3 regions of the Streptomyces sp. NPDC012935 genome follow, and region 2 is predicted to be linked to each of the others. Evidence: riboswitches for the same ligand, from Rfam matches in the RefSeq annotation. Region 2 holds a riboswitch; each other region holds the start of a gene.

Region 1 (3,266 bases), on a different contig from region 2:
TCGTAGGTGTCGCGGGAGACCAGGTTGTAGTGGGGCTGGAGGGCGACGTAGCGGGCCAGGCCTTCGCGGTCGGAGAAGGCGAGGGACGCCTCCAGCCGCTCCGCGGAGATGTTGGAGGCGGCGATGTGCCGCACCTTGCCCGCCTTCACCAGCTCGTCCAGCGCGCCGACGATCTCCTCGACCGGCACTTCCGGCTTGTCGAAGTGGGTGTAGTAGAGGTCGATGTGGTCGGTGCCGAGGCGGCGCAGTGAGGCGTCCGCGGCCGCCTTGATGTTGGCGGCGGTGAGGCCCTGGAAGTCGGGGTGCTGGCTGACCTTCGTGGCGATCACGACGTCCGCACGGTTGCCGCGCGCCTTCAGCCAGTGGCCGATGACTGTCTCGGACTCGCCGCCCACGTTGCCCTCGACCCACGCCGAGTACGAGTCGGCCGTGTCGATGAAGTTGCCGCCCGCTTCGGTGTACGCGTCGAGGACGGCGAAGGACTGGGGCTCGTCGGCGGTCCAGCCGAAGACGTTGCCGCCGAGGCAGAGCGGGAAGACCTCGAGGTCGGAGGAGCCGAGCTTGCGCAGAGAAGTCATGCTCGACATCAACGTCCGTGGCTGAGGCCGATCTTCCGGGAGAGGCGCAAAGTTCCCGTAAACAAGCGGACCCCGGCGCTCCGAACCGGCAGCCCTGACGTCGGGGGGACGCCGTCAGGACTGCCGGGGATCAGGACAGGATCGCCGGGGAAGAGGTGTGGACGGGCTTCGGCAGGGAACTAGCAGAGGCAGAGGACGTAACGCCTCAGGGCGTGAGCCCCTTGCCGCGCAGCCACGCGAGCGGGTCGATGCCGCTCGAGCTGCCGCCGGGGTGCACCTCGAGGTGGAGGTGGGCACCGGTCACGTTGCCCGTGGCTCCCACGCGGCCGATGACGTCGCCGGTGTTGACCTTCTGGCCCACGCTGACGCTGATCGAGGACTGGTGCGCGAACCAGACCTCGGTGCCGTCGTCGAGGGTGAGCTCGGTCTTGTAGCCGTACGAGCCGTCCCAGCCGGCGAACGTGATCGTGCCGCTGTGCACGGCCTTGATCAGTGTGCCCGAGGGAGCGGCGAAGTCGAGGCCCGTGTGGTAGCCGGAGGACCAGTAGGCGCCGGCCTGTCCGAAGGTCGAGGTGAGGGTGTACGAGGAGGTCGGCAGCGTGTACTGCTTGGCCAGCTCGGCGAGGCGCTCGGCCTCGGCCTTCTTGCGGGCCTCCTCCTCGGCCTCGGCCTTCGCGGCGGCGGCCTTGGCCTTGGCTTCCTGCTCCGCCTTGGCGGCCGCGTCGGCGGCCTCCTTCTCGGCGGCGGCGACCGCGGCTGCGGCGGCCTTGCTGTCGATCTGGTCCTGCTGGTACTCGGCCTGCGCGATGATCCGGCTCCGCAGCGCCTCACCGGCGTCGGAACCGCCCTGCGCGGTCTCCTCGTAGGTCTCGCCCATGGTGCTGAGCGCGGTGGCCGCGTCCTCGGCGGGCTCGGAGGAGTCGTCCGAGATCAGGGGCAGGTCCGGCATGGTGATGGCGACCGGCGGCTTGCCGCTGTTCGCGCTGGCCATGCCGCCCGCGCCGACGGCGGCTATGACACCGACGCCGAGAACCGTGGAGCTGCGGGCGAGTCCCCCGCCGCGCTGCTTGGAGACGCGATGCCTGCCACGTACGGGACGAAGGGACTCCGCGGTGGGGTTCCACTCCTCGAACGGGCCCTCGTCGGTGCGGTCGCGGTCGTAGCCGAAGGTGTCGGTGCTGCGCTGACTCGGCACGAACGGGGCTTGCTGGGCAGGCCGGTTGGACGCCACGTGGGCGTACTCCTTTCCTTCCTTCTCGCCTACCGGGTTAGCTGACGGGTTCGGAGCAGGAAGGTCTCCTACGCGCGTATACCGCCCGTGAGTTCACGGTGGTATTTGCGCGATTCACCCCAAGGTGGTGGTTCCCCGGTTCCCTTTCGAGATTCGGCGCGTGCGCACGGAGCCGCCTCTTGTGACGGCTGGGACGACCGCGCTGCGTTATCGAACGTTAATAGACGCGGGGTGCGGATTCCAAGCTGTTCCACTTGATCATTAACGATTTTCGGCTGGACTTACGGGTCATGAGCGGCCCAAATCGGGCGAGTTGGCCAGACCTCAGGCACCACATGAGTGTTGACGGTGCGTCAGTTGTTATGCGGAGGGGGGTCGCCCGGTCACGCCCCGTGACATCACGGCCGTCGTACGGCGATGAGGGCCATGTCGTCCGCCATCCCGCCGCCGGAGTGCCGCCGCGCCTCCGCCGCGAGTACGCCGAGGAGCGCGACCGGCTCGCGGCGGGCGTTGGCGCGCCCCGCGAGGCCCGCCTCGGGGTCGTAGAAGAGGCCGCTGCCGTCCCGCGCCTCGGACAGGCCATCGGTGTACAGGAGCAGCGTGGCCCCGCTCGGACAGTCGACCTCCTGAGCCCGGTCGGGCCAGACGCCCAGCTCCCGCATGCCCAGTGGCAGCGCCGGCTCGGCGGCGGGCAGCGAGCGCACGGTGCCGTCGGCGTACAGCAACAGGGGTGATGGATGCCCGCGGTTGACGAGGCGCACGACCCCCCTGGCGTGCGGCAGCTCGGCAAGTACGACAGTGGTGAACCTCTCGGCCGACTCGGCCCACTCGCGCCGGTCACGCTCGCGCAGCAGCGCCCGCTCCAGGCGCTGTGCGACCGCCTCCAGCGTGCTCTCCTGCTCGGCGGCCTCCCGGAAGGCCCCGATGACCACGGCTACCGCGCCCACCGCCCCGATGCCCTTGCCGCGCACGTCCCCCACGACGACCCGGAGACCGTGCGGGCTGTCCTGCACGGCATACAGGTCGCCGCCGATGGAGGCGCCCTCCTGCGCCGCCTCGTACCGTGCCGCGATCTGGAAGCCGCCGATCCGCTCGGCGGGCTCGGGCAGTACGGCGCGCTGCGCGGCCTCGGCGATCTCGCGGGCGGAGGCGAGGCGTTCGTCGCTGCGGCGGACGAGGACGTTGATGAGGACGGCGAGGACGGAGACGGTCACCACGGTGGCCAGCTCCGTGATCACCTCGGCGCTGGGAAGGCCGCCGCGCAGGATGCGCAGCACGAGGAGTGCTGCGACGGCCACGACGCCCGTGAGGACGGTGCCGCGTTGCGAGTAGAGCGGGGCGGCGATCAGGGGTGCCGCGGTGAAGAAGGGGGCGCCGGTGAAGTCCGTGGGTGTGACGGAGTCGTACACGCCGCCGGCCGCGATCAGCAGGGCGGGGAGCAGCCGGACGAACCGGCG
Region 2 (3,266 bases):
ACGGCAGCGTCTGCGAGGACTACGGCGCGATCGACGCCGCCGTCCTGGCGGTGGGCGGCCGGCACGACCCGTACCGCGACACCGTCCTGCGTCTCGTCGAGCACCTGCCGGCGGACCGGGCGCGCGGCCTGATGGGCCCCTGGTCGCACCAGTACCCCGACTGCGGCTGCCGCCGGGCCCCGCGATCGGCTTGGCTGAAGGACGAGGACAGCGGCGTCATGTCCGGGCCCCTGCTGCGCTCGTACGCCAGTGACTCGCACCGCCCGGCCACGGTGTTGGAACTTCCGGTACGCGCGCGTACGTTGGACGAATCGGCGGACGGGGCAGCGGTCACCTTCGAGGAACCGGAGCAGGCGAAACCGCTCGGCGTGAACTCCCTCATCACGCCGGACGAGCCCCGCCCCGAGCGCCTTGTCATGCGGGACGTGGCCAAGGGCGAGTGGCGCCTGGAGGTCGACCCCCGGTACGGCGGCACGCGCGTCTGCCCGGACGGCCTGGAGTTCACCGAGGACGCGCTGGAGACGTACACGATCAACGAGTGGGGCCCCTGTCGGCCCGCACCCGCTCGGACCGGTCGATCCGCCTGCACCGCCCGGAGCCGGGGTGGGACGCAAGCGTGCGGACGCTCGGAGATCAGCTACGACCGGCATGACTTCATCGCCTCCAACGAGGTGATCTGCCTGGAGGGCGAAGAGGTACTTTTCCACCGGACATGGGAGAAACGGACTCCACGGACAGCCGGTTAAAGGTGAGTTGGATTCATTGCCCGATTTGCCGCTCTTGTGGACGCCAGTGAATTGGGTCACTTACACCCATTCATGGAACCAACTCGGCGCACCCGCGTCTCCCCTTGCTTCCAAAGCAAGTTGAGGCTTGGCAACCGCAAAGGATCAAGCACCCCATTCGCACCAGACCATGGTCAAACAGCACGACAGTGACCACGGCACTTGTTCCGGGCATGTGCTCTCGCATACGTTCCCGCTCAGTCGGGCGGACGCCTAATCCTGCCGCCGCCCGAGTCACCCACCCACGCAACTCACTCACGCACGGCAGGAGCGGGGGACCCAGGTAAGTCGCCGGACCGGACGCCTTGATGGCGCACCGAACCGGCTCGGGGTGAAGTCGCGCCGCCGCACGGCGGCGCGGCCGGGCATCTCCCGCCCGAACCCGACAGCTCACCTCGCAGGCGCCGGAGAGGAACAGCGCCATGCCCCGAGGTAAGCACCGCCGCCCCCGCACCAACCCGCTCACCCGGCACGTCATCGCAGCCGGCACCGGTACCGCCGCCCTCGCCATCCCGCTCCTGAGCGCGACCACCGCGAGCGCCGCACAGCCGGCCCAGTCCCCCACCGTCGCGCAGGCCGCTCCCCAGGCCGCCGTGAAGGCCAAGACCGTCGCGTACACCACGAAGAAGGGCGACACGCTCTACGGCATCGCCGACCGGTACGACGCGCAGGGCGGCTGGAAGCAGCTCTACAAGGACAACCGCAAGGCGATCGGCGACGACCCCCGCCTGATCCACCCCGGCCTCGACCTGGAGGTCCGGGCGACGAAGAAGGCGAGCTCGCCGGGCAAGTCGGCCGACAAGGCGTCCGCGCCCGCCAAGAAGTCCAACGTCGCCAAGGCCACCCAGTCGTCCGTGAAGACGTACCCGAACAACCTCGACGGCTGGATTCGCAACGCGCTGGACATCATGGCGCAAAACGGAATTCCGGGTTCGTACGAGGGCATTCAGCGCAACATCATGCGCGAGTCGTCCGGCAACCCCCAGGCCATCAACAACTGGGACTCCAACGCCGCCGCGGGCACCCCCTCCAAGGGCCTCCTGCAGGTCATCGACCCGACCTTCGCGTCGTACCACGTGCCGGGCACGGTGTACGACCCCTTCGACCCGGTCGCGAACATCACGGCCGCGTGCAACTACGCGGCCGCGCGTTACGGCTCGATCGACAACGTGAACGGCCCCTACTAGGCCCGGGCACGGGGGCCTGGCCGCCGACGACGTGCCCTACTGGGCGAAGTCGGCCAGGCTCCCCGCGAACAGCCTCTCGAGGACGACGGCGATGCCGTCGTCCTCGTTCGAGAGGGTGATCTCGTCGGCGACCGCCTTGAGTTCGGGATGCGCGTTGGCCATCGCCACCCCGCGGGCGGCCCAGTCGAACATGGGGATGTCGTTGGGCATGTCCCCGAAGGCGATCGTCTCGCGCGCGCCGAGGCCGAGATGCTCGGCGGCGAGCGCGAGACCGGTCGCCTTCGTGATGCCGCATGGCTGGAGTTCGACGGTCCCGGGCCCCGACATGGTGACCGTCGCGAGGGAGCCGACCACCGACCTCGCCGTCGTCGCCAACTCGTCGTCGGACAGGGTGGGATGGCGCAGCAGCACCTTGCTGATCGGCTCGCACCACAGGTCGTCGCGGTGCCGGACGCGTACGGCGGGCAGGGTGGGGTGCGGCATCAGATACCCGGGCTCGATGAGCGTGAGCCCGTCCACGCCGTCCTGGTCGACAGCCGCGTACACCTGCCCCACCTCGGCCTCGATCTTGCCGAGCGCGGTCTCCGCCAACTCCCGGTCCAGGGTGATGGACCACAGCAGACAGTCCGCTCCGGCGTCGTACAACTGCGCGCCCTGTCCGCACACCGCGAGCCCCCGGCTGCCCAGGACATCGAGGAGCGGGCGCACTCTGGGCGCCGGCCGCCCCGTCACGACGAGGTGCTGCGCACCGGCCGCCGCCGCCTGCGCGAGCGCTTCGAGGGAACGGTCGGAGAGCGTGTCGTCGCCTCGGAGCAGCGTCCCGTCCAGGTCAGTGGCGATGAGTGAATATGCGATGGGTCGGGCCATGATCAGAGAATACGGACAGGAAGCCCCATCGACTCGACTCGAACCGGACGGCTGCTGTGTTCACATGCGTTGACACCTGTTCCGGTTCCAGTTCTGATTCCGGGCTGGCAACTTCCTTTTGCTTGTGGCGATTTCACCCCCACGGGGCGACGACAGGGCTCCTGGACGGCACCGACGCCCGTCTTGACGATGTGGCCCACCACGGCCACCTGCTGATTCACCGGCCCCCGCGACGCGAGATCCGTACTGCCCAAGACCCTCGCCTCACCCGTAACGTGTGGCCCGACCACATGGCACGGAGCGTATGAGAGTGAGGCAGCACCCCATGCCCCCCTTCGATCTCCCCGAGGGCGACCCCTTCGGCACGCACAACCTTCCGTACGGCGTCTTCTCCCTTCCCGGCTCGGACTCCGCGCGACGGGTCGGC
Region 3 (3,266 bases), on a different contig from region 2:
TCACCCGTCTCCCGGATCTCCGACTCGCCGTGGACCCAGGGGAGTTGAGGTGGCGCGGAGGTCTCATCATGCGGGGCCTGCGCACACTTCCGGTGGATTTCACACCAGTTGGGTGAGTTCGTCCACCTCGTCAAACGTGACACGCGCTCAACTCTGTGATCTTCACGTGATCTACGCGGCATTAACTTGTGACAAGTGATCGAATGCCTATACGTTCACGGATCAACGACGGCGCCAGGTTTCGCGCGCCGCGGTCACTGCTGCCTCGTGAAAGGTCCCCGCATGCTCTCCGGGAACGGTCGTCACCGTCGCCCCCGCCAGGCTCCGGCTCTCCTCGTCGCGGCCGGAGTGACCGGGTCCGCCATTGCCATCCCGCTGCTCGGCGCCACGGGCGCCAGCGCTGCCGACGGCACCGTGTGGGACAAGGTGGCCGAGTGCGAGAGCGGCGGCTCGTGGAGCACGGACGAGGGCAACGGGCACTACGGCGGACTGCAGCTGACCCAGGACGACTGGGAGCAGTACGGCGGCCTCGACTACGCCCCGCGTCCCGACCTGGCGAGCCGCTCCCAGCAGATCGCCGTGGCGCAGGCCATCCTCGCCGACCAGGGGACCAAGCCCTGGGGCACCTGCGCGGTGCTCAACGGGCTCACCCCGAAGAACGGCTTGGTCGACCTCGACACCGGAGTGGAGGACGACTCACCCTCCGAGGTGTCCGGATCCTCTGGATTGCTTGATTCGTCCGGCTCGTCGAGTTCGTCCAATTCGTCTAACTCGTCGGGTTCCTCGAACTCGTCGGACCCGACCGACGGCCCGTCGGGTTCATCGGGCTCGTCGAGTGAATCTCCCAGCGGTTCGTCCGAATCGCCCCGGGATTCATCCTCTTCTCCCTCTTCCTCCCCCTCTTCGTCATCCAAGGCGGACAGCTCGGCGAAGCCTGACGCGTCACCCGACGCCAAGGACTCCAAGTCGCCCGACAGCTCCCCCGTGGAGACCCCGGACGGGGATAATCAGGACAACTGGGTGCAAGAGGTGGGCGCCTGGAGCCTCGTCGACACCGGCGCGCTCTCCGGGGAGGCGGCAGGCTCCGGGCGGCACCGCGGGCCGAGTGCCGACGAGAGTGAGACAGCCGACCCGGCGCCCGAGTCCTCCGGTCGCCACGCCTCGTACAAGGTCCGCGCCGGCGACACTCTGGCCTCCATCGCCGACTCCCTTGACCTCGACGGCGGGTGGCGGGCGCTGTACGACGCGAACAAGGGCGCCATCGGTGGCGACGCGAACGACATCGTCCCCGGTCAGACCCTGGACGTCCCCGTCGAATAAGGGCCGAACAGGGCGAAAAACAGTGGGAGTTCGCGCCACCTTTCGCACCCTAATGTCCGTTTTGGATGCGGTGAGAGATAGATCTCAGAAGCCCTGATCGTCTTTGTAATTCCGGGAATCGGGTGTCTACGGTCGTGATCGCTCGTCACCACGAGCCCCGGCTGCCGCAACGCCGAATCCTGCCAGTGGCCGCCCGGGAACAGTCGTCGCGTCAAGCGCCGTAGGCAGGAGCGGGGGACCCAAGGTAAGCGCCGGGTCCGGCAGTTGAGGCCCTTCGGGGCCGCACGGCCGGAGTCGGCTTGGGGTGAAGCCGCGCAACGCGAGCCGAAAGGCGGACGAGCGCGGCCGGGCAACTCATCTGGCCCGAACCCGACAGCTCACCTCGCAGGCGTCGGTGAGGGGATCCAACCATGCTGTTTTCCAGCAAGGGCAAGCACCGTCGTCCGTCCAAGGCCGCCCGCGCCATAGCCGCCGTCGGCGTCACCGGCGCCGCCGCCGTCGCCGCCCCGCTGATGGCGGCCGGCAGCGCCTCCGCCGCCACCGCCTCCGAGTGGGACGCCGTCGCCCAGTGCGAGGCCGGCGGCAACTGGTCCATCAACACCGGCAACGGCTACTACGGCGGTCTGCAGTTCTCCGCCTCCACCTGGGCCGCGTACGGCGGCACGGCGTACGCCGCCACCGCCGACAAGGCCACCAAGGCCCAGCAGATCGAGATCGCCGAGAAGGTTCTCGCGGGCCAGGGCAAGGGTGCCTGGCCGAACTGCGGCACCGGCCTGTCGAGCGCCGCGTACAACGGCTCCGGCGCCTCCTCGAGCGGTTCCTCGCAGAGCACCGAGAGCACCCCGCGCTCCACCGAGCAGCAGTCGGCCTCCCGCTCCGCCGAGCGTCCGGCCGCCAAGAAGTCGACCAAGACCGTCACCACCCCGACCGGCAAGAAGGTCAAGAAGGGCGACGGCGAGTACAAGGTCGCCAAGGGTGACACCCTCAGCTCGATCGCCGAGGCGGAGAAGGTCAAGGGCGGCTGGGAGAAGCTGTTCCAGCTGAACAAGGACATCGTCGAGGACGCCGACCTGATCTACCCGGGTCAGCAGCTGCACCTGAAGTAGTACGCGGCCAATAGCTGAACCACAGTGCCCTCACATCCGTGGAACTCATCATGAAGACCTCGTGAGGGTCACCCCCGTCCCCCACGGGCTCCCCGCTCCGGTGCGTGTTCCCCCGTACGCACCGGGGCGGGGCTTTTTCTTTCCCTGTAAGTCACCCACCCTTTGTTCCGGTAGGGAACAATGGGTACGGTTCGGTCCTGTCCACGGGACGGTCGGTCGGCTGCCGATGTCCCCGGGGCGGTTAGGCTCTAGTCGCAAGGCTCACAGCCCCGCACCACCAGCGACACAGTGCTTCACATCCCAAGAAGGAGATACTCGTGCCGTCCATCGACGTCGTCGTAGCCCGGGAAATCCTGGACTCCCGAGGCAATCCCACGGTCGAGGTCGAGGTCGGCCTCGACGACGGCAGCACCGGTCGTGCCGCCGTTCCGTCCGGCGCTTCCACGGGCGCCTTCGAGGCCATCGAGCTCCGCGACGGCGACTCGAACCGCTACCTCGGCAAGGGCGTCGAGAAGGCCGTCCTCGCCGTCATCGAGCAGATCGGCCCGGAGCTGGTCGGCTACGACGCCACCGAGCAGCGCCTGATCGACCAGGCGATGTTCGACCTGGACGCCACCGACAACAAGGGCTCCCTCGGCGCCAACGCCATCCTCGGCGTCTCGCTCGCCGTCGCCCACGCCGCCTCCGAGGCCAGCGACCTCCCGCTGTTCCGCTACCTGGGCGGCCCCAACGCGCACCTGCTGCCGGTGCCGATGATGAACATCCTGAACGGCGGCTCGCACGCCGACTCCAACGTGGACATCCAGGAGTTCATGATCGCTCCGATCGGCGCGGAGTCCT

The links. A riboswitch is a leader RNA that binds a small molecule or an ion and turns the genes downstream of it on or off. The one in region 2 is predicted to bind cyclic di-AMP.
Region 1: another riboswitch for cyclic di-AMP. It lies ahead of ACFY5C_RS05400 (M23 family metallopeptidase); the one in region 2 lies ahead of ACFY5C_RS29305 (transglycosylase SLT domain-containing protein).
Region 3: another riboswitch for cyclic di-AMP. It lies ahead of ACFY5C_RS18065 (transglycosylase family protein); the one in region 2 lies ahead of ACFY5C_RS29305 (transglycosylase SLT domain-containing protein).

What each region holds. Positions count from the first base shown of each region.
Region 1 covers NZ_JBIBBC010000002.1:22,250-25,515, forward strand. The annotation lists gene ACFY5C_RS05395 (aldo/keto reductase) at 1-578, opposite strand, end outside; gene ACFY5C_RS05400 (M23 family metallopeptidase) at 784-1,809, opposite strand; cyclic di-AMP (ydaO/yuaA leader) riboswitch at 1,821-1,978, opposite strand; gene ACFY5C_RS05405 (PP2C family protein-serine/threonine phosphatase) at 2,208-3,266, opposite strand, start outside.
Region 2 covers NZ_JBIBBC010000014.1:101,485-104,750, forward strand. The annotation lists partial or broken gene ACFY5C_RS29300 (CocE/NonD family hydrolase) at 1-746, shown strand, start outside; cyclic di-AMP (ydaO/yuaA leader) riboswitch at 1,028-1,202, shown strand; gene ACFY5C_RS29305 (transglycosylase SLT domain-containing protein) at 1,208-1,972, shown strand; gene ACFY5C_RS29310 (HAD family hydrolase) at 2,009-2,839, opposite strand; gene fahA (fumarylacetoacetase) at 3,165-3,266, shown strand, end outside.
Region 3 covers NZ_JBIBBC010000006.1:361,658-364,923, forward strand. The annotation lists gene ACFY5C_RS18055 (cytochrome P450) at 1-116, shown strand, start outside; gene ACFY5C_RS18060 (transglycosylase family protein) at 283-1,320, shown strand; cyclic di-AMP (ydaO/yuaA leader) riboswitch at 1,527-1,726, shown strand; gene ACFY5C_RS18065 (transglycosylase family protein) at 1,731-2,426, shown strand; gene eno (phosphopyruvate hydratase) at 2,744-3,266, shown strand, end outside.